DNA from 2 places in the Actinopolymorpha cephalotaxi genome. Region 2 is predicted to be linked to the other one. Evidence: predicted binding sites of a transcription regulator. Region 2 holds the regulator's gene; the other holds the start of a gene.

Region 1 (11,254 bases), 900 kb from region 2:
AGCGCCCCGTCCGCACCGTCGAGGTGGCCGGCTTCTGGATGGACGAGCACCCGGTCACGGTGGCGGAGTACCGCCGGTTCGTCCGGGCCACCGGCTACGTCACGGTCGCCGAACGCCACCTCGACGCAGGCCGCGCTTCCGGCAGCGCTTCCGGCGTGGACCCCCGGCCGGCGACGCCGGGCTCGCTGGTCTTCCGTCCCACGCCGGGGCCGGTGGACCTGTCCGACTGGGGTAGCTGGTGGTCCTACGTTCCGGGCGCGTGCTGGCGCCGGCCCGAGGGTCCGGTCAGCGCTCCGCACGGACGTGAGCGCCACCCGGTGACGCACGTCGCCTACGAGGACGCCGAGGCGTACGCCGCCTGGTCGGGCAAGCAGCTTCCGACCGAGACCGAGTGGGAGTACGCCGCGCGCGGCGGGCTGGACGGCGCGGTCTACGCCTGGGGCAACGACTTCAGCCCACGCGGGCGGCTGATGGCCAACGTCTGGCAGGGCGACTTCCCGTGGCGCCGCGCGGGGCTCGGTCCGTACCGGCGAACGTCACCGACCGGACTGTTCCCGGCCAACGGGTACGGACTGCTGGACATGACCGGCAACGTGTGGGAGTGGACCAGCGACCTCTACCACGCGCCGGAGCCGGACCGCGCGGCCAAGGCGGTCTGCGTACCGGTGCCACTCGTCGTACCACTCGACCGGTCGGGACCGCTGCCCCGGCAGCGCGCGGCCACCGACGACCCGTCGGGCACCGAACTGCCGGCGGACGGCAGCTACGACGTCGACCGGGTGGTGCGGGTGGTCAAGGGCGGCTCGTACCTGTGCTCGGCGACGTTCTGTCTGCGGTACCGCCCGGCGGCCAGGCAGCCGAGCGACTCCGTCACCGCGACCTGCCACGTCGGGTTCCGGTGCGTCGTCCACCCCCGCTGAGACGCACGTCGAGCGGATCCGGCCGGGGTCAGCCGAACCCGAGCACGAACAGGCCGAGCACACACGCGGCGATGAACGCGATGGTGGCGAGGTAGAGCCCGGCCACACCCGGCGTCGCGGTGTAGGGCCCCATCAGGTCACGGTCGCGCGAGATGCCGTACATGAACCCCAGCAGGGGAAGCAGGAGCACGGCGTTCAGCACCTGCGTCAGCACCAGGATCGGGATCAGCGGCGCGCCCGGCACCAGCACGACAGCCGCCGCCACACCGGTGACCAGCAGGTACGTCAGGTAGAACAGGGAGGCGTCGCGCATGCTGTCGTCCAGCGCGGCCTCGTACCCGGTGAACTCGCACACCGAGTACGCCGTCGACAGCGGCAGGATCGCCGCCGCGAGCAGGCCCGCGCCGATCAGTCCGATGCCGAACAGCCCGCTGGCGAGCTGACCGGCGACCGGTTCCAGCGCACGGGCGGCGTCCGCGGCGGTGTCGATCCGGACGCCCCTCGCGTGCAGGGTGCTCGCGCAGGCGACCACGACGAACGCGCCGATCACGCCGGTGAGCACCGCGCCGGTCACCACGTCGACCCGTTCGTAGCGCAGGTCGGCCGGCCGCAGCTTCTTGTCCACCGCGTAGGACTGGATGAAGCTCAGGCCCCACGGCGCGAGCGTGGTGCCGACCGTGGCGGTGGCGATCAGCAGCGCGTCCCGGTCGAACGGCATCGTCGGCACCACCATCCCGCGGGCGACCTGCCCCCAGTCCGGATGGCCGAGCAGGCCGGCCGCGACGTATGCCACGAACACCGTGGCCAGCGCCATCAGGATGTGCTCGACCCGGTGGAAGCTGCCGCGCAGGACGAGCAGCGACACCACGACGGCGGCCAGCGGGACGGAGACGTACCGGCTGACGCCGAACAGCTCGAAGCCGGCCGCGATCCCGGCGAACTCCGCGCAGGTCGTGCCGACGTTCGCCACCACCAGGGCGAGGACGGCGAGCCCGGCCGCGCGCACGCCGTACCGCTGGCGGATCAGGCCGGTCAGGCCCTGCCCGGTGACCACGCCCATCCGGGCGCCGAGGTTGTGGAAGACGACCAGCGCGACGGTGGACAGCAGGAGCACCCACAGCAGCTGGTAGCCGTGGTCGGCGCCGAGCACGGAGTACGTCGTGATGCCGGCCGGGTCGTCGTCGGACAGTCCGGCCAGCAGCCCGGGCCCGAGCACCGAGACCAGCGCCAGCATGCGTACCCGCCAGGCGGCCCGGGGCGGCGCGGCCCGGTCACCGACGCGGGGGGTCACGGCGCGCCGTCTTCCCGCGGCCCGCGCTGGTCGCCGTGGTCGCCGTGGTTGCGCTGGTCGCCGTGGTTGCCGTGGTTGCCGCCGGGTCGCCGGCCGAGGTGCCGCGGCCGGTGCGTACGCCAGCCGCGCAGCCGGAAGAACCGCCGCCTGGTCAGGGGAGACCGCGACCGCAGGACGTGGCGGTAGTGGTGTCCGGCCTCCTCGGGAAGCTGGTCGAGCACCCGGCCGGCGTCCTCGGAGCCGAGCGCGAGCATCAGCCGGCCGCCGACGTCGGGATGGGTGGCCGCGACCGCGTTCGCCGCGCGTTCGGGGCCGACGGTCCGCAGCACGTCGGTGGCGCTGTCCACGTCGAGCCGGGTGAGGAGTTCGGCCAGCCCGCGGGCGTCCAGGCGGTGCACCGCGGCAGCCGTGGTGGCGAGCTGGACGAGGTGCCCGCGGCTCGACGTCAGGTGCAGGTCGCGCCAGTCGACGGCGCGCTCGGGCAGCCGCTCGCCGAGGAGCCGCAGGCCGAGCCGGCGGCAGACCGCGCCCATCCCGACGTCGACGGCGGCGACCTCGAGGCGCTGGTCGGGCAGCCGGGTGAGCAGGACGTCGGCCACCCGGGCCAGCCGGTGCCCCACGACGTCGACGATCTGGGTGTCCAGGACGTCGCGTACCAGCAGGAGTTCGTCGTCGCCGAGCTCGAAGCCGTCGGCGTACGCGGAGATCGGTTCGGCGTCGCGCAACTGGACGCCCGACCGCTCGAACGACGCGACCTCGCTCCAGGGCACCAGGTGCGTGGCCCGGTGGCGGGTGCCGACCAGCAACCGGTGTACGACCGGATGCGGTGAGCCGATCCGCGCGGTGAGGTCGCGCAGGTGGCCGACGGTGGTGCCGTCGGCGGTCCGGACCGGCTGCCCCGTCTCGCCGGTGAGGGCCAGCATGAGCCGAGCGTAGGACAGCACGGACCCGTCGAGAACCCACGAACCGCCGCCTGCCCGCGCGTCGTTCAGTCGTTGTCGCCGGTCCCGCCGGTCCTACGACCGGGTCGCCGCCAGGGCCACCACCGGCGGCGCGATCGGGGTGAGCGGACGCGTTCGCCGGGGTCGGAGCCGGTACGGGTGGGCAGGCCGGCCGCCGCCCACGCCTTGGTGCCGCCACGCAGGGACACCGCCGGTCGGCCGAGGCGGGCCAGCCGCTCCGCACCCTGCCGCGACCGGGTGCCGAGCGAGCACACCGTCAGCACCTGGCCGGGTGGCAGCGTGTCGAGGACGAACGGCAGCCGGTCCAGCGGGACGTTCACCGCGCCCGCGACGTGGCCGGCGGCGTACTCCTGCGGGCTTCGTACGTCGACCACCGGATCGCCGGCCGCCCACAGCGCCCGCGCCACGGTCAGGTCGACCTCCTCCGCCTCCGGTGGAATCGCCGTCATCCGGCCATCCTCCCCGGCCACCGGTCAGGCCGACGTGAGACCCCGGGCGAACGCGCTCACCGGCCTGGTGGTCACAATCGACGGTGGCCACGAACTCACCCGATCGCCCAATGCCTGCCGTGGGTCAGGCGGGTCCTACGGAGGTTTGGCACCATGAGCGGATGCTGGCACGCCGATGGCGGGCAAGGACGGCTCGCGCCGTCGCGCTCGCGCTCCTGCTGATCATGTCCACCGCCTGTGGTGGAGCCGGTGACGACGGCGGCGGTGACGGGCCGGGGAGCGCGGGCCGGGGCGCCCGGGCCGACCCGAAGGCGACACCGGCGAGCAGCCCGAGCCGGCCCACCGCCACCCCCGCGCCGAGCCCGGACCGGAAGCTGTCCTGGGGCCCGACCGAGGCGGAGTGGCGCCGCGCCCAGCAGACCGTTGCCGGCATGACGGCCAGCCAGAAGGCCGGCCAGGTGATCGTGGCCGGCTTCCAGGGGACCGAGGCGCCGATCGAGTCGCTGCGCAGGTACCACGTCGGCGGCGTGATCGTGATGGGGTACAACGTCGATTCGGTCGCGCAGGTGAGCGCTGTCAACGCCGCCCTGCACGCCGAGGCCCGCAAGGAGGGCCGGGACTGGCCGCTGCTGGTCGGCGTGGACCAGGAAGGTGGGCTCGTCGCCAGAGTCAAGGCGCCGTTGACGGAGTTCCCCGCGTACATGACGCTCGGCGCCGCCCGCGACCCGAAGCTCGCCCGCCGCGTCGCCCGGGCCAGCGGGGAGGAGCTGCGCAAGCTCGGCTTCACCATGGTCTTCGCGCCGGACGCCGACGTGACCACCGGCCCGGACGACCCGACCATCGCCAGCCGCTCCGCAGGTGACGACCCCGAGGAGGTCGCCGCCATCGTCAAGGGATCCTTGCGGGGGTACGCCGACGCCGGGATCCTGTCCGTTCCCAAGCACTTTCCCGGGCACGGCAGCGTTCCCGCCGACAGCCACGTCAGCCTGCCCGTCCAGCACGCCTCCCTGGCCACGTTGAAGCGCCGCGACCTGGTGCCGTTCGCCATGGCGGTCAAGGACGGTGCGTCGGCGGTCATGGTCGCCCACATCGACGTACGCGCGGTCGATCCGGGCACGCCGGCGTCGGTGTCGAAGCCGATGATCGACGGCGTCCTGCGCAGACAGCTCGGCTTCCAGGGTGCGGTGTTCACCGACGCGCTGGAGATGGCCGCGGTGGCCGACAAGTACGGCAGCGCCGAGGCAGGCGTACGCGCCCTGCTCGCCGGCGCCGACGTGCTCCTGTTGCCGGCCAGTGCGGCGAAGACGCACGACGCGATCATGGCGGCGCTGCGTACGGGCCGGCTGCCGCAAGCGCGGCTTGACGAGGCTGCCGCGCGTTCGATCGCGTTGATGCTGCACGCGAGGTCGACCGCGCAGAAGACGCCGTCCCAGGTCGAGTTCGGCGGGGCGAAGGACCTCTCCTACGCCGCCTCGCTGCAGGGACTCACCGTGGTGTCGGGCAAGTGCGAAGGACGCCTGGTGGACAAGCGGATCAGCGTCGTCGGTGGCCGGTCCGAGGACCGTGCCCGGCTCACCGAGGCCGCCCGCAAGGCAGGCTTGACAGTGGGCGAGGGCGGCGACGTCGTACACCTGCTGAACCGCGGCGAGGCGGGCTCGGGCGCGGTGGTCGTCGCCCTGGACACCCCTTACGGCCTGGCGCGCAGCTCCGCGTCCACGGCGCGGATCGGGTTGTACGGGCGTACGCCGGAAGCGTTCCGCGCCTTGGTCGACGTGCTGACCGGCAAGGCCCGCGGCGGCGGCCGGCTTCCGGTGCACGCCGGGGACCTGCCCGCGCAGCACTGCCGCTAGCGCCGCATCGCTTTCCCGTACGCGATCCGGCCCGCGTCTCTGCAACGAGATCGCGGGCCGGAACGCGTGCGGGGGACGGGGGAGTGCGGGTCAGGACCGCAGCGCGGCCACCACGTCGATCTCCACCAGGATGTTGTTCAGCTGGGACCCCACCGTGGTGCGGACGGGGTAGGGCGCCTCGAGGAACGACTCGTACACCCGGTTGAAGTCCGCGAAGTCGGCCAGGTCGGCGAGGTGCACGGTGGCCTTCACCACGTCGTCGAAGGTGAGGCCGCGCTCGGCGAGCACCGCGGCGACGTTGCGCATCACCTGTGCGGTCTGCTCGGCGACACCGCCCTCCACGAGCTCGCCGGTCTTCGGGTCGGCCGGGCCGAAGCCCGCGGTGTAGAGGAAGCCGTTGGCCACGATGCCCTGGGAGTAGGCACCGGCCGGGTTGGGCGCCTGGTCGGTCCGGATCGCTTCCTTGGCCATGGAGGTCCTTCCACTCGGTCGGCTGCGGCCGGTACTGCCGCAAAACGACACTAACGGGTACGCCCGGCTCGCTCGCCCGGGGCGTCGGCACGCGTCCTCACGCGGCCGGGGGTTCCCCCGGAGGCGTCACCAGCGGCGTCACCAGCAGGGCGACGCTACCGCCGGCGGTCCTGGTCACCACCAGCGTCGCCGCGGCCGACCCCCGCGGGGCGAGGCGCTTGCGGAGGACGTCCGGGTCCACGTCCACGCCCCGCTTCTTCACGGTCAGGGCGCCGACGTCGCGGGCACGCAACGCGCGCCTGAGCACCTTCACGTCGTACGGCAGCACCTCCTCGATGCGGTACGCCGTGGCGAACGGCGTCGGCACCCATCGGGCGGAGGTGAGGTAGGCGATCTTCGGGTGCACCAGCGCCCCGTCCACCAGCGGCGCCACCGCGGTCACCAGGCCGGCGCGGATCACCGCGCCGTCGGGTTCGTAGAGGTAGCCGAGCGGTTCGCTGACCGGCGCATCGCCCGGATCGTCGGCGTCGGTGAGGGCGGTACCCGCCGGCAGCACGGTCGCGCGCCGGCGTACCGGCTCACCGGATCCCTCCGCCCGCGACCTCAGGGCACCCGACCACAGGGCCGCCTCCTTCACCTCGCGGCCCTCGCTGACCCACTCCGCCTCCACCTCGGCGGGAATCAGGGCGTGGGGGATGATCGGCGCCGTCTTGACGCAGGCGGTGCCGGTGAGCAGGTCGGTCACGAACGACCAGGGCGGTGAGTAGTCGGCCGGGTCGAAGACCCTGCCCCGGCCCGAGCGCCTGGCCGGGTCGGCCACCACCCCGGCGTAGGGGGAGCGGTCCACCTCGGTGACGTCGGCCACCTCGACCCGGGCGTGCGCCTGGACACTCCGGCCGGCCGGATCGCCGGAGCCGGCCGGAGTGGCCAGGTTGGCCAGGTCGGCAAGGTTGGCCCGCGCGATCTCGGCGGTCAGCGGGTCCCGGTCGAAGCCGGTCACGGCCAGGCCGGCCCGGGCCAGCGCCAGCAGGTCTCCGCCGATGCCGCAGCACAGGTCGGCCACCCGCGCGGGCTCGGCCCGTTCTGCGGCGCCACCCGCCGGGCCGCCCTCGTCGGCGCCGAGGACGGCGGCGATCCGCCCGGCCCGGTGGGCCGCGACCCCGGCGGTGGTCGCCTGCTCCAGCCCGTCGCGGGTGAAGAACATCCGGTCCGCGTCGGCTCCGAACTTGGTCCGGGCCCGCCGGCGCAGGGCGGCCTGGGTGAGCGCGGCGGCCACCAGGTCGGCGGGGTGGTCGCGGCGCAGCCGGGTGGCGAGGGTGATCGCGGCGCGCTCGTCGTAGGCCGCCTGCGCCTCGGCGAGCAGGTCCTGGCCGGCGGGTCCACGGAGCGCCCGGAACACCTCGAGGTCCATCGGCTCCTCCGCCCCTCCCGTCGGTCCGGCTCCTCCGGCCGCCGTCCGGAGGTCGCGGTTTCCGGGTCCGGTTCCGACCCGCCTGGCACTCAGGTTGACCGAGTGCTAACAACCGCATAGATTCGGCTTTGGCACTCTCGACCTTAGGGTGCCAGCAACAGCCCGCGACGAGGCGGCCGGCACCGCGACGACGGCTCGCCAGCGTCGCTCCACAGGTGAAAACAACTCACGAACTCGTGTTCACCGTGACATCCCGTGAAGGGGGAGGTCAGTAGTGTCGGTCTCCATCAAGCCGCTCGAGGACCGCATCGTCATCAAGACCCTCGACGCCGAAGAGACAACCGCGTCGGGTCTGGTGATTCCTGACACCGCGAAGGAGAAGCCCCAGGAGGGCGAAGTCGTCGCGGTCGGTCCGGGTCGCATCGACGACAACGGCAACCGGGTCCCGCTCGACGTTGCCGTCGGCAACAAGGTGATCTTCAGCAAGTACGGCGGCACCGAGGTGAAGTACAGCGGCGAGGAGTTCCTCATCCTCTCCGCGCGCGACGTGCTCGCCGTCGTCGAGAAGTAGCCAACACGCCGCCCGGCAGGAGGGTGGGCCACGCGCCCGGACCCCCGGCGGGCGCGACCCGCGACCACCTGGTCGCGACCGTGTGGTCGCGTCGCCACCACCCTCCTGCCGCCGGCTCGTGCCGCCCCGACCCGGTCCTCCCGGCCTGGTCGCAGGCGGCAACAGACGTACACGTTCGAGGGACGACTGACGACCGGCACCAGCCGGGCCCGGCCACCGCCGGAGGACCCGGTAGGGCGTCGTGGAAGGACATTTACACCCATGCCGAAGATCCTGGAGTTCGACGAGAACGCACGGCGCGCCCTCGAGCGCGGCGTCGACGCCCTCGCGAACACCGTGAAGGTGACGCTGGGCCCCAAGGGCCGCAACGTCGTCATCGACAAGAAGTGGGGCGCCCCCACCATCACCAACGATGGTGTGACGGTTGCCCGCGAGGTGGAGCTCGAGGACCCGTTCGAGAACCTCGGCGCCCAGCTCGTCAAGGAAGTCGCCACCAAGACCAACGACATCGCCGGTGACGGCACCACCACGGCGACCGTGCTCGCCCAGGCGATGGTGCACGTCGGGCTGCGGGCGGTCGCCGCCGGCGCCAACCCGATGTCGCTGAAGAAGGGCATCGACCGCGCGGTCGAGACGATCAACACCTTCCTCCTGGAAAAGGCCAAGTCGGTCGACACCCGGGAGGAGATGGCCCACGTGGCCACCATCTCCGCGCAGGACGCGCAGATCGGCCAGCTGATCGCCGAGTCCTTCGACAAGGTGGGCAAGGACGGTGTGATCACCGTCGAGGAGTCCAACACCCTGGGCACCGAGCTCGAGCTCACCGAGGGCATGCAGTTCGACAAGGGCTTCATCTCGCCGAACTTCGTGACCGACGCCGAGCGCCAGGAAGCCGTCCTGGACGACGCGTACATCCTGATCCACCAGGGCAAGATCTCCTCGATGTCCGACCTGCTCCCGCTGCTGGAGAAGGTCGTTCAGGCCGGCAAGCCGATGGTGATCATCGCCGAGGACGTCGAGGGCGAGGCCCTGGCCACCCTCGTGGTCAACAAGATCCGCGGCATCTTCAACTCGGTGGCCGTCAAGGCTCCCGGGTTCGGTGACCGCCGCAAGGCCATGCTCGAGGACCTCGCCGCCCTCACCGGCGGGCAGGTCGTCGCGCCCGAGATCGGGCTCAAGCTGGACCAGGTCGGCCTCGAGGTGCTCGGCACCGCGCGCCGGGTCACGGTGACCAAGGACGACACCACGGTCATCGACGGCGGCGGCTCGTCCGACGACGTGGCTGCCCGCGTCTCCCAGATCAGGGCCGAGATCGAGAACACCGACTCCGACTGGGACCGCGAGAAGCTGCAGGAGCGGCTCGCGAAGCTGGCCGGCGGCGTGTGCGTGATCAAGGTCGGCGCGGCCACCGAGGTCGAGCTCAAGGAGAAGAAGCACCGCATCGAGGACGCCGTGTCGGCGACCCGCGCGGCGATCGAGGAGGGCATCGTCACCGGCGGTGGCGCCGCCCTCGTGCACGCCGCCACGGCGCTGGACAACCTGTCCGAGCTGACCGGTGACGAGAAGATCGGCGTCGAGCTCGTACGCCAGGCGGTCCGCGAGCCGCTGCGCTGGATCGCCGAGAACGCCGGCGCCCAGGGCTACGTCGTCGTGGAGAAGGTCCGCGAGAACGGCCCCGGCAAGGGCTACAACGCCGCCACCGGCGAGTACGGCGACCTGGTTGGCCAGGGCGTCATCGACCCGGTGAAGGTGACCCGCTCGGCGCTGGCCAACGCGGCGTCCATCGCGGCGATGCTGCTCACCACCGAGACGCTCGTCGTCGACAAGCCGGAGGACTCCGAGGAGACCGCCGGACAGGGCCACGGCCACGGCCACGGTCACTGATCCGGCAGCCGGCTGACACCGGCCGGCTTCGGCGCAGGCCGCTGACTCCGGCGTACGCCGGACAGCACGCAGCACGCAGCACGCAGCAAGGCCGAGGGGCCGGGACTTCCTCCACGGAGGAGTCCCGGCCCTTCGGCCGTTTCCTGTGTGGGTTGGGGGACGGGAGTCAGTTCCCGGCCGCACCGGCGTCCCCCGCGTTCCCGCCGATCGCCACGTTCCCCGCGGCCATCGGGCCGAAGGTGGTCGGCAGCACCGGGCCCGCGCCTGCGTGGGGGATCGGGCGTACGGGCGTGGCGAGTTCGCACCGCCCGGAGAGCGTGCAGCGCACGAGTGCCGCGCGCGGCCCCTGGGTGACCCGGGCCAGGAACGCACCGTCCCCGCCGCCCTGGCCGTCCGGCTCCACGACCGGGTTGCCGGCCGAGGCCGCGTTCAGCCGGTGCTGTGCTCGTTGACCAGGACGCGGCGCACGTACGCATCGACCGCCTGGACCCCGCGGATGCGGTGCCAGGCGAGATAGGTGCGGGTCAGCGCGGACTGAACCAGGTCCTCGGCCTCGTGCAGGTTCCCGGTCAGCAGGTACGCCGTTCTCACCAGCGCGCGCTGGCGCGAGGCGACGTAGGCCTGGAACTCCTCCGTGACATCGGAGACATCGCAGACATCAGGCACCGGCGAACCCCCGTTCTGCTCGTGCCGGATGGATATCACGCTCATGTCGACCTCACGCCGACACTCGTACGGACCTCATACCGACACTGACGTCGCGGAGCCCGGATCCCTTGCATGCCTCCCGGCCGACGGTGCCCCGGCGCGTCCTGGTTGCCGACCCGCGCGAATCGCCCGAACCCGGAACGGGCGACAATAGGTCTGATGTCCACCCAGGTCACCCTCAGGTCGCTCGGCGTGCGGGTGTATCTGCCGTCCCTGCTCTACGGCGTCGGGCAGGGTGCGATCGCCCCGATCGTGGCGTTGTCCGCGCGCGACCTCGGCGCCTCGGTCGGCTCCGCCAGCCTGGTCGTGGCCGCCGCCGGCGTCGGTCAGCTCGTCGGGGACCTGCCGGCGGGAGCGCTGGCCGGACGGATCGGCGAACGCCGGGCGATGCTGGCCGCGTCCGCTCTGGTGGTCGGTGCGCTCGGCGCCTGCATGCTGGCGTCCACCGAGTGGCTGCTCGCGGTGGGCATCTTCTGTACCGGTCTCGCCGGCGCGGTGTGGGGCCTCGCGCGGCAGGCGTACCTCGCCGAGGTGGTGCCGTTCCACCTGCGCGCCCGGGCCATGTCGACACTCGGCGGGGTGCAGCGGATCGGGATGTTCATCGGGCCGTTCCTCGGCGCGCTCGCCGTCGGCGTGTGGGGAACGGACGGGGCGTACGGACTGCACGCCACCACTGCGGTGCTCGCCGGCCTTCTCCTGCTGGCCCTGCCCGAGCCCGCCCACGCGGGCAGAGCCGC
Region 2 (11,254 bases):
CGGCGTGAAGGAGGTCCGGCAGTCCCGTGTCGGTGACACGGTGACCCAGGCCGGCAACCGTGCCGAGAAGGCGCTCGGCGGCTACCGCCACCCCAACCCGATGGTCTACGCCGGGCTGTATCCCCTGGACGGCGACGACTACCCCGACCTGCGCGAGGCGCTGGACAAGCTGCAACTGAACGACGCCGCGCTGCTGTACGAGCCGGAGACCTCGGGCGCGCTCGGGTTCGGTTTCCGCTGCGGCTTCCTCGGCCTGCTGCACATGGAGATCGTCCGCGAGCGCCTCGAACGCGAGTTCAACCTCGACCTGATCTCCACCGCGCCGAACGTCGTCTACCGCGTCGTGATGGAGGACGCCTCGGAGGTCGTGGTGACCAACCCGAGCGAGTTCCCGCGGGGCAAGATCGCCGAGATTCACGAGCCGGTCGTACGCGCCACCGTCCTCACCCCGGCCGACTTCATCGGCGCGGTGATGGAGCTGTGCCAGACGCGGCGCGGGCAGCTGCAGGGCATGGACTACCTGTCCGAGGACCGCGTGGAGATGCGCTACACCCTGCCGCTGGCCGAGATCGTGTTCGACTTCTTCGACGCGCTGAAGAGCCGTACCCGCGGCTACGCCTCACTCGACTACGAGCCCACCGGCGAGCAGGCGGCCGACCTGGTGAAGGTCGACATCCTGCTGCACGGCGATCCGGTCGACGCGTTCAGCGCGATCGTGCACAAGGACAAGGCCTACACCTACGGTGTGGCGATGGCGCAGAAGCTGAAGGACCTCATCCCGCGCCAGCAGTTCGAGGTGCCGATCCAGGCAGCGATCGGCTCCCGGATCATCGCCCGGGAGAGCGTCCGCGCCATCCGCAAGGACGTTCTCGCCAAGTGCTACGGCGGCGACATCACCCGCAAGCGGAAGCTGCTGGAGAAGCAGAAGGAAGGCAAGAAGCGGATGAAGATGGTCGGCCGGGTCGAGGTGCCGCAGGAGGCCTTCATCGCGGCGTTGTCCACCGACTCGGGGAAGAAGTCCGAGTCCGGCGGCAAGAAGTAGGCCGCGGTGCGGCACCGAACGCCGCTCCGGCACGCGCACGGCGAACTGCCCGGTTCGTCCACGTGGGCTACGCCGGCGGCAGCTCAGTCACTACGGTGGAGGCAGGCCGGTACGGCGGGCCAGGCGACCACTCCGTACTCGCCAGGTGTGCCACCGGCCCGGCCCGTCCCTACGCTGCTCCTCACCGAGGTGGAGGCCCGCGATGTCCAGTGACCTGCTCTGGGGGAGCAACCCAGGCGACGTCGACCAGTCCAAGGTCGACAACCGCGCGTCCACCGTGGCCGAGCTGATCCTGCGACGGTTCGAGTCGACGCCGGACGCGGAGGCGTTCCGGCGCCCCGTCGACGGCGGCTGGGAGTCGTGCACCTGGGGCCAGACCGGTGAGCGCGTACGCCGGCTGGCGGCCGGCCTGATCTCCCTCGGCATCGAGCCCGAGCAGCGGGTGGCGATCGCCTCCAGTACGCGCTACGAGTGGGTGCTGGCCGACTTCGCGATCATGTGCGCGGGTGCGGCCACCACGACGGTCTACCCCACCACCACGCCGGACGAGGCGAGCTACATCCTCGGTGACTCCGGCAGCCGGGTGGTCTTCGTCGAGGACGACGAGCAGCTGAAGAAGATCCGCGAGCACCGGGCGGAGCTGCCCGACATCGCCTGGCTGGTGACGTTCGCCGACGGCACCGCCGGGGGCGACGGGGGCGGACGCGAAGGTGGCGCCGACGACCTGCTGACCCTCGCCGAGCTGGAGGAACGCGGCGCCGCGTACCTCGCCCAGCACCCCGACGCCATCGAGAAGGCCGTCGCCACGATCGGGCCGGACAGCCTCGCCACGCTCATCTACACCTCGGGCACCACCGGCCGGCCGAAGGGCGTCCGCCTCAGCCACGACTGCTGGACCTACGAGGGCGCTGCCATCGACGCGGTGCGGATCCTGCACCCGGACGACCTGCAGTACCTCTGGCTGCCGCTGGCGCACTCCTTCGGCAAGGTGCTGCTGTCGGCGCAGGTGCAGATCGGCTTCGCCACCGCGATCGACGGGCGGGTCGACAAGATCATCGAGAACGTCGCCGTCGTCCGGCCGACCTTCATGGGCGCCGCGCCGCGGATCTTCGAGAAGGCGTACGGCCGGATCAACTCCACGATCGAACACGAGGGCGGACCGAAGGCGGCGCTGTTCCACTGGGCGATCGGCGTCGGCCGCCGGGTCTCGGAGCTGCGCCAGCAGGGCACCGAGCCCTCCGGTGTGCTCGCCCTGCAGTACAAGGTCGCCGACCGGCTGGTGTTCGCCAAGATCCGGGACCGGTTCGGTGGGCGGCTGCGGTTCTTCGTCTCCGGTGCGGCCGCGCTCAGCCAACAGCTGTCGGAGTGGTTCCACGCCGCCGGGATCCTGATCATCGAGGGGTACGGCCTGACCGAGACCAGCGCCGGATCCTGCGTCAACCTGCCCGGACGGTTCCGCTTCGGCAGCGTCGGCCCGGCGCTGCCCGGCACGCAGGTGCGGATCGCGCACGACGGCGAGGTGCTGATCAAGGGGCCCGGCGTGATGCGGGGCTACCAGGGGATGCCCGAGCTGTCCGACGAGGTGCTCGACCCCGACGGCTGGTTCCACACCGGCGACATCGGCCAGCTCGACGACCAGGGCATGCTGCGGATCACCGACCGCAAGAAGGACCTGTTCAAGACGTCCAACGGCAAGTACGTCGCCCCGCAGGCGATCGAGACGATGTTCAAGGCGCTGTGCCCGTACGCCAGTCAGGTCGTGGTGCACGGCGAGGGCCGGACGTTCTGCTCGGCGCTGGTGACCCTGGACGAGGACTCCATCGTCGGCTGGGCGCGCGAGAACGGCCTGGAGGGGCGAAGCTACGAGGAGATCGCGACCTCCGACCAGGCACGGGCGATGCTGCAGGGGTACGTCGACCAGCTCAACGGCCGGCTCAACCGCTGGGAGACGATCAAGAAGTTCGCGGTCCTCGACCACGACCTCACCGTGGACGACGGCGAGATGACCCCGAGCCTGAAACTCAAGCGCCGCGTGGTGGAGACGCGCTACGCGGACGTCCTGGACGGGTTCTACTCGTGACCGAACTCCTGCCTGAACTCCTGGCCGAACTCCTGCCTGACTGCCGGCCTCTCGACGACTGATTGCCTGCGACCGTGCCCTCGACCCTGCCCGACGGTGAACCCGTGCCGAGCGACGGCGCGCTGCCGCCGTCCGCGCTGGCGGGTCTGGGCGACGCTGCTGATACTGCCGACCGGCCCTTCGGGGTCTACGTCCACGTGCCGTTCTGCGTGACCCGCTGCGGCTACTGCGACTTCAACACCTACACCGCGGAGGAACTCGGTCCGGCCCCGGGCGCGTCCCGGGCGACGTACGCGCAGGCGGCGATCAGCGAGGTCCGGCTGGCCGGCCGGGTGCTGTCGGCGCCCACCGGAGCGCCCGCCGCGCCGGTCTCGACGGTGTTCGTCGGCGGTGGTACGCCCACGCTGCTCCCGCCCGCCGACCTCGGCGCCGTGCTGCGCGCGGTGGAGGCGGAGTTCGGTCTCGCCCCGGGTGCCGAGGTGACGACGGAGGCGAACCCCGAGTCGGTCGACCGGCGCTACCTCGACGAGTTGCGCGCACAGGGCTTCAACCGGATCTCCTTCGGCATGCAGAGCGCCCGTCCGCACGTGCTCGCCACCCTCGACCGGCGGCACACCCCGGGCCGGCCGCAGGCGTGCGTCGCGGAGGCGCGGGCGGCCGGGTTCGACCACGTCAACCTGGACCTGATCTACGGCACGCCGGGGGAGTCCGACGACGACTGGCAGGCCAGCCTGGACGCGGCGGTCGCCGCCGGACCCGACCACGTGTCGGCGTACTCGCTGATCGTCGAGGACGGCACCCGACTGGCCGCCCAGATCCGGCGCGGTGTGCTCGCCGCCCCGGACGACGACGTGCTCGCCGACCGCTACCTGCGGGCGGAGGAGACGCTGCACGCGGCGGGCTTCTCGTGGTACGAGGTCTCCAACTGGGCGCGTGACGAGACAGCGCGGTGCCGGCACAACCTGCTGTACTGGACCGGCGGCGACTGGTGGGGGATCGGTCCCGGTGCCCACAGCCACGTCGGCGGCGTCCGGTGGTGGAACGTCAAGCACCCCGCCGCCTACGCCGAACGCCTGGCCCGGGGCGTGAGCCCCGCGCACGCGCGGGAGGTGCTGGACGCGCAGACCCGCACGGTCGAACGCGTCATGTTGGAGGTACGCCTCGCGGGCGGCCTGGCCGTGAGCGTTCTGGACGACACCGGGCGTGCGGCGGCGAGGCGGGCGGCGGCGGACGGGATGGTGGTCCCCGAGGCGCTGGCCGCCGGCCGGGTCGTCCTCACCCTGCGCGGCCGGCTGCTCGCCGACGCGGTGGTCAGGGACCTGCTCGGCTGGGGCAGCGACCTACTGTCAAGCGCTGGTTGACATTCCGAAATCGTCACCTGCTTGCGCTGTCAGGCCTTCCTTGACAGCTGTCAGGCGTCACTTGACGAAGCGGATGTTCACCGGGTAGCGGTACCACTCACCCCGCCGGGCGGCGACGCTGGCGAGAATCACCAGCACGACGTAGGCGATCCCGATGAACGGCAGCAGCACCAGCCCGATCACCACGAAGACCAGCAGGCCCGCGATCGCGGCCGCCAGCAGCGTGGTGAGCTGGAAGTTCAGCGACTCGACCGCGTGGTATCTGACGTATGCCGAGTCCTTTCCCTTGGCCAGCAACACGATCAGCGGGCAGAGGAAGCCGAGGGCGACGTAGGCGGCGACGAAACTGCCCAGATGCGCGCCGAACGCCCAGTTCCGCTCGTCCTCCACCGTCATGACACCTGATCCCGCCGTCGGCTGCTCCGGTGACGGCGAGGAGGTCGCACCCGGCTCCGGCGTCGGCGGCCGTGTCGTACCGCTCTCCGGCGGGGGATACGGCGAGCGGCCAGGCTCCGGTGAGGGTGGCGGCGTTCCGTTGCCCGGCCGGGGTTCCTCGTGCTGCTGGCTCATGTCGGCCTCCTTACCCGATACCCGGGTGGCCCTCACCGGGCCGCCGGGGACCGCCGGTGGGCGTCAGGCGAGATCTCACGGCGTGCGCCACGGGACCGGCCCGCCGCGCCCTCCCGTCCAGCCTGTCACGCCCGGGCCGAAGCCGGCACCCGACGCATCGGGCGAATGCGCCGAACCGTCCGGCCGAACGAAAGACACCGGGTCGGGTGACAGCCGGGAAAGAATCAGTCGGCGTCGACGGTGACGAAGTCGATGAGGTGCTCGACCCGGCCGAGCAGCGCGGGTTCGAGGTCTCGGAAGTCGCGGACGGTGCCCAGGATCTGCTTCCACGCCCGGGCGATGTCGGCCTGCTCGTCGTGCGGCCAGCCCAGGGCGGCGCAGATGCCGTGCTTCCACTCCGTCTGCCGGGGGATGTCGGGCCAGCGGTCCAGACCCACCCGTTCGGGTCGTACGGCCGCCCAGATGTCCACGAACGGGTGTCCGACCACCAGGACGTGAGCGCCGTAGGGCCCGCGCGCGACCTCCTCGGCGATCCGGCTCTCCTTGCTGCCGGGGACCAGGTGGTCGACCAGGACGCCGAGTCGGCGCCGGGGTTCGGGCCGGAACTCCGCCACGACCGCGGCGAGGTCGTCCACACCCTCGAGGTACTCCACGGCGACGCCCTCGATCCGCAGGTCGTCGCCCCACACCTTCTCGATCAGCTCCGCGTCGTGGCGGCCCTCGACGTAGATCCGGCTGGCCCGGGCGACCCTGGCCCGTGAGTTGCGGACCGCGATCGAACCTGACGCGGTGCGGGTGGGCCCGGCCGCGGGCGCTGCCTTCGGGCGCCGGATCGCGACCGGCTTCCCCTCCAGCCAGAACCCCGGACCGTACGGATAGCTGCGCCGCACCCCGCGCCGGTCCTCCAGCACCACGAGGTCGCGCTGGATCGCGACCACCGCGCCGCAGAAGCCGGTGGTGGCGTCCTCGAGCACCATGTCGGGCTCGACGTCCACCTCGACCGTCCGGCCGAGCTTCGGCGCCCGCCAGTCGGTGGTCAGGACGTCCTGCGTATAGCGATCACCAGGTCCGGCCATGATCGGTGAGCGTAGCGGCGGACCGGCCCGCGAGCGGGGACCGCCACGCCGCCCGCCGCCACGCCGCGTGCCGTCCGCCACGCCGTGTGCCCGGCGCCGGCACCGACCGGTCGCAGCACCGCCCGGCGTCGTACGTCGTACGCCGGCGGTCGTTTCGGCTACTGGCCCAGCAGGGGGAGGGAACGCCGGCCCGGTCCCGCTTCCGGTCCCGCGGGCCCGGCCGTCGGGGCGCCGGACTCGCGCAGGTGCCGGTAACCCCGGCGGACCGCCTCGGCCAGCCGCTCAGTGGCGTAGGGCCACTCCGCCACGGCCAGTGCCTCGCCCTCCGGCACACCCTCCTGGAACAGCCGGCGGATCGTCTCCGCGACCGCGGTGACGTCGCCGAACTGCGCGGTCACGAACGCCTGGTCCACCACGGCGCCGTGCCCGGGCACGACTACCGACGACGGTGTGAGCAGGCCGGTGAAGATCTCCAGCGTCGGCGGCCACTCCAGCGGGAACGAGTCGTCGCCGTACGCCGGCGGCCCGGACTCCTCCACCAGGTCGCCGGCGAACACGACGTCGGCGTCCGGCACCCGGACGGCCACGTCGCCGTCGGTGTGGCCGCGGCCGGGGTGGACGAGTTCGACCACCCGGTCACCGAGGTCGACGACGGCCACCGAGGCGAAGGTGCGGTCGGGCGGGGTCAGCACGAGCTCGGCCATGTCCTGTGCCCACTCGGTGGAGCGCCGGGCGAGGTCGGCGCGTACCTCCTCACCCCGCTCGGCCAGCACCCCGGGCACCGTCTCGTGGCCGTAGATCGTGGCGTCGGCGAACCTGCCGTTACCGAACGTGTGGTCGAAGTGCCAGTGGGTGTCGACGACCCACCGGACCGGCAGGTCGGACAGCGTGGCGAGGTCGGCGCGGAGTTCGTCCGCTTCGCGTGGACCGCCCCGGGTGTCCACGACGAGCAGTCCGCCGGCGCCGACGACCACGCCCACGGTGACGTCGAACGACGGGTAGCGACGGGCGAAACAGCCGGACCCCACCTCGGTCCAGCTGCCGGTCGGGTCGGCTTCGGGGACATTCACGCCCACAGCATCCCATCGGCGCGGTCGGCACAAGGTGGCCGTGTCGCCGTAGACTGGCACTCAGGTTCGGCGAGTGCCAGTCTGGTGCCGGTCCATGATCCGTTCGGACGGCGCACTCGCGCGTGGGCTCGTCGAGGTGGCGGGCCCACTGCCACGCCCGGCGGCTCGCGCGAGCCGGTACCGTCCGAACCAACCGCACCACCGCACGTAGACGTGAACGCACCAGGACGAGGGAGGCCGAAGCCAATGCTCGACGACCGGAAGCTGGCCGTCCTCCGCGCGATCGTCGAGGACTACGTCCACACCGAGGAGCCCGTCGGCTCGAAGGCGCTGGTCGACCGGCACAACCTGGGGGTGTCCCCGGCGACCGTGCGCAACGACATGGCCGCGCTGGAGGAGGAGGGCTACATCGCCCAGCCGCACACCAGCGCCGGCCGGATCCCCACCGACAAGGGCTACCGCCTGTTCGTCGACCGGCTGACCACGATCAAGCCGATGTCGAGCGCCGAACGCCGCGCCATCTCGGCGTTCCTGGAGGGTGCGATCGACCTGGACGACGTGGTGCACCGCACGGTGCGCCTGCTCGCCCAGATCACCCGGCAGGTCGCCGTCGTGCAGTACCCCACGCTCACCCGCTCCACGGTGCGGCATGTGGAACTCGTCACGTTGTCGTCCACCCGGCTGCTGATCGTCCTGATCACCAGCACCGGCCGGGTCGAGCAGCGGGTGGTCGACGCCGGCGGCACGGTGGCCGACGAGTTCCTGCGCGACGTCCGGGCCCGGCTCAACGCCGCGGTCATCGGACGGTCGCTCACCGACGCGGCGTCGGCGGTCGCCGACCTGCCGGACGCGTTCGAGGTGTCCGAACGCCCGCAGGTCACCGCCATCGTGTCGACGTTCATGGAGACCGTCGCCGAGCGCACCGAGGGCCGGATCGCGGTGAGTGGTACGGCCAACCTCATCCCGTTCGGCGCGGAGTTCCACACCTCCATCCGGCCGGTCCTGGAGGCACTGGAGGAGCAGGTCGTCCTGCTCCGCCTGCTCGGTGAGGCCACCGGCCCGTCCGGCTTCACCGTCCGGATCGGTCACGAGAACCCCGTCGTCGAACTCTCCACGGCTTCAGTGGTCACCACCGGCTATGGTCCTGGGGACGAGGCCGTCGCCAATCTCGGGGTGGTCGGGCCGACCCGAATGGACTACCCGGGCACCATGGGAGCGGTTCGCGCCGTAGCCCGCTATGTCAGCCAGATCCTCGCAGGGGAATGATCCGAGGGAATGAGTCAGTGCCGAAGGCATCCCAGAGCATGAGCCAGGACTACTACGAGCTCCTCGGCGTCCGTCGCGACGCCTCCGCGGAGGAGATCAAGAAGGCCTACCGTCGGCTGGCGCGCACGCTGCACCCAGACGTCAACCCCGACCCGGAGACGCAGGAGCGGTTCAAGGAGGTCACCCGCGCATACGAGGTCCTGTCGGACCCGAAGAAGCGCGAGGTGTACGACCTGGGCGGCGACCCGATGGCGTCCGGCGCCGGCCAGGGCGCGGGGTTCGGTCCGGGCTTCTCGTTCACCGACATCATGGACGCGTTCTTCGGCTCGTCCGGCACCCGCGGGCCTCGTCCGCGCACCCGGCGTGGCCAGGACGCGCTGCTGCGCCTCCCGGTCGACCTCGCCGAGGCGGTGTTCGGCGCGGTCAAGGAGATCCAGGTCGACACCGCCGTGGTGTGCCAGAGCTGCCAGGGCGGCGGCGCCGCTCCCGGCACGTCGCCGAGCACCTGCACGGTGTGTGAGGGCCGCGGCGAGGTCAACTCCGTCCAGCGTTCGTTCCTGGGCCAGGTGATGACCACCCGGCCGTGCCCCCGCTGCCAGGGGTTCGGAACGATCATCCCCAACCCCTGCCCGGAGTGCGCGGGGGAGGGACGGGTGCTGTCCCGCCGTACGCTCGCGGTCAAGATCCCGGCCGGCGTCGACGACGGCACCCGCATCCAGCTGTCCGGCCAGGGCGAGGTGGGGCCCGGTGGCGGACCCGCCGGCGACCTGTACGTCGAGATCCAGGTCGAGCCGCACGAGGTGTGGAGCCGGCACGGCAACGACCTGCACTGCACCGTCAAGCTGCCGATGACCGCCGCCGCGCTCGGCACCACGATCTCCCTGGACACCCTGGACGAGGACTCGGTCGAGGTGGAGGCCAAGGCGGGCACCCAGTCCGGCCACGAGCTGGTGATCCCCGGCCGCGGCGTACCCCACCTGTCCGGTGGTTCCCGGCGCGGTGACCTGGTGGTGCACGTGGTGGTGGAAACCCCGTCCCGGCTCGACCACACCCAGCGGGAGCTGCTCACCGAGTTGGCCAGGCTGCGCGGCGAGGAGAAGGCCAGCGGGCAGTTCACCTCCGAGCGCAGGGGCGGGGTCTTCTCCCGCATCCGGGACGCGTTCAACGGCTGAACCGAAGACCCGAACCGAACGATCCGAACCGAACGATCCGAACCGACGGAGGGGAGCCCGGCGTGACGAGCGACGCCGACTGCGTGTTCTGCCGCATCGTGGCGGGGGAGATTCCGGCGGAGGTGGTCCGCGAGACCGAGCGCACGCTGGCCTTCCCCGACGTGACCCCGCAGGCGCCGGTGCACGTGCTGGTGATCCCCAAGGAGCACCGGGCCGACCTCGACGCGGTGGTCGCCGCCGATCCGGAGCTGGCCGGTGAGCTGTTGCGCGAGTGCGCCGCGGTGGCCGACGAGCTGGGCGTACGCGAGTCCGGCTACCGCGTGGTCACCAACATCGGCGCCGAGGGTGGCCAGGGCGTGTTCCACTGCCACCTGCACGTGCTGGCCGGCCGGCAGATGTCCGACGCGCTCGGCTAGCCGCGGCCCCTCGCCGGTGCCGCCGGCCCCCGGCCGGTGCCGCCGGCGTCGACCCGTCCCGGGGTGATCTTCACGCCAGGGCGGACCGGGCATCTCGCCCACAGCGGAAATACCAGTCCCGGTTCCGGCCGGGCGGAGCTACGATGAACGACGTTTCGAGCGTCGGGATACCGAAGGAGGGGCCGAACAGGCCGCCCATGGCGCAGACCAGCCCCACACAGACCAAGATCGTCGTACCCTCCAGCATCTCGATGGTGAGCCTGCTCGGGCCGGGCGACGAGTTCCTCCAGGTGGCGGAGAAGGAGTTCGACGCCCAGATCCACGTGCGCGGCAACGAGATCACCGTGACCGCCCCGCCGGAGGAGCGCATCCTCGTCGAGCAGCTCTTCGACGAGCTGGTCGCCATCGTCCGTTCCGGGCACGGCCTGACCTCCGACGCGGTGGAGCGCAGCGTGGCGATGCTGCGTACCCGCGACGCCGAACGCCCCACCGACGTCCTCACCCTCAACATCCTGTCCAACCGCGGCCGCACGATCCGGCCCAAGACGGTCGGGCAGAAGCGCTACGTCGACGCGATCGACAAGCACACGGTGATCTTCTCCGTCGGCCCGGCCGGCACCGGCAAGACCTACCTCGCGATGGCGAAGGCGGTCCAGGCGCTGCAGGCCAAGCAGGTCAACCGGATCATCCTCACCCGGCCGGCGGTCGAGGCCGGCGAGCGGCTGGGCTTCCTGCCCGGCACGCTGTCGGAGAAGATCGACCCCTACCTCCGGCCGCTGTACGACGCGCTGCACGACATGATCGACCCCGACTCCATCCCGAGGTTGCTGACCGCCGGGACGATCGAGGTCGCGCCGCTCGCCTACATGCGCGGCCGCACCCTCAACGACGCGTTCATCGTCCTGGACGAGGCTCAGAACACCTCGCCGGAGCAGATGAAGATGTTCCTCACCCGGCTGGGCTTCGGCTCCAAGATGGTGGTGACCGGCGACGTCACCCAGATCGACCTGCCGGGCGGCACGTCGTCGGGGCTGAAGGTCGTGCACGACATCCTCGACGGGCTCGACGACGTGCACTTCAGCACGCTGGGCAGCCAGGACGTCGTACGCCACAAGCTGGTGGGCCGGATCGTCGCCGCCTACGACGCCTACGAGGCCAAGCGCTCCACGGACGCCGCCGGCCGTCCGGTCGAGGTCGGCCG

What was found. The regulator HrcA, encoded in region 2, represses chaperone genes, less so after heat shock. The targets are predictions, from matches to a motif close to TTGGCACTCGNNNNNNNCGAGTGCCAA.
Region 1: groES (co-chaperone GroES) is a predicted target of HrcA. The motif match lies at 7,437-7,463, and genes of this name have one in related genera.

The regions. Positions count from the first base shown of each region.
Region 1 covers NZ_JACBZA010000001.1:4,001,658-4,012,911, reverse strand. Annotated here, with positions in the region: gene FHR37_RS17635 (formylglycine-generating enzyme family protein) at 1-920, shown strand, start outside; gene FHR37_RS17630 (NRAMP family divalent metal transporter) at 949-2,211, opposite strand; gene FHR37_RS17625 (magnesium transporter) at 2,208-3,134, opposite strand; gene FHR37_RS17620 (rhodanese-like domain-containing protein) at 3,200-3,622, opposite strand; gene FHR37_RS17615 (glycoside hydrolase family 3 protein) at 3,784-5,472, shown strand; gene FHR37_RS17610 (Rid family detoxifying hydrolase) at 5,563-5,943, opposite strand; gene FHR37_RS17605 (THUMP-like domain-containing protein) at 6,041-7,354, opposite strand; gene groES (co-chaperone GroES) at 7,629-7,925, shown strand; gene groL (chaperonin GroEL) at 8,187-9,809, shown strand; gene FHR37_RS17590 (hypothetical protein) at 9,976-10,212, opposite strand; gene FHR37_RS17585 (sigma factor) at 10,239-10,520, opposite strand; gene FHR37_RS17580 (MFS transporter) at 10,677-11,254, shown strand, end outside.
Region 2 covers NZ_JACBZA010000001.1:3,101,734-3,112,987, reverse strand. Annotated here, with positions in the region: gene lepA (translation elongation factor 4) at 1-1,042, shown strand, start outside; gene FHR37_RS13800 (AMP-dependent synthetase/ligase) at 1,245-3,122, shown strand; gene hemW (radical SAM family heme chaperone HemW) at 3,197-4,483, shown strand; gene FHR37_RS13790 (DUF4870 domain-containing protein) at 4,541-5,053, opposite strand; gene FHR37_RS13785 (DUF3097 domain-containing protein) at 5,278-6,129, opposite strand; gene FHR37_RS13780 (MBL fold metallo-hydrolase) at 6,288-7,199, opposite strand; gene hrcA (heat-inducible transcriptional repressor HrcA) at 7,446-8,465, shown strand; gene dnaJ (molecular chaperone DnaJ) at 8,504-9,637, shown strand; gene FHR37_RS13765 (histidine triad nucleotide-binding protein) at 9,700-10,053, shown strand; gene FHR37_RS13760 (PhoH family protein) at 10,251-11,254, shown strand, end outside.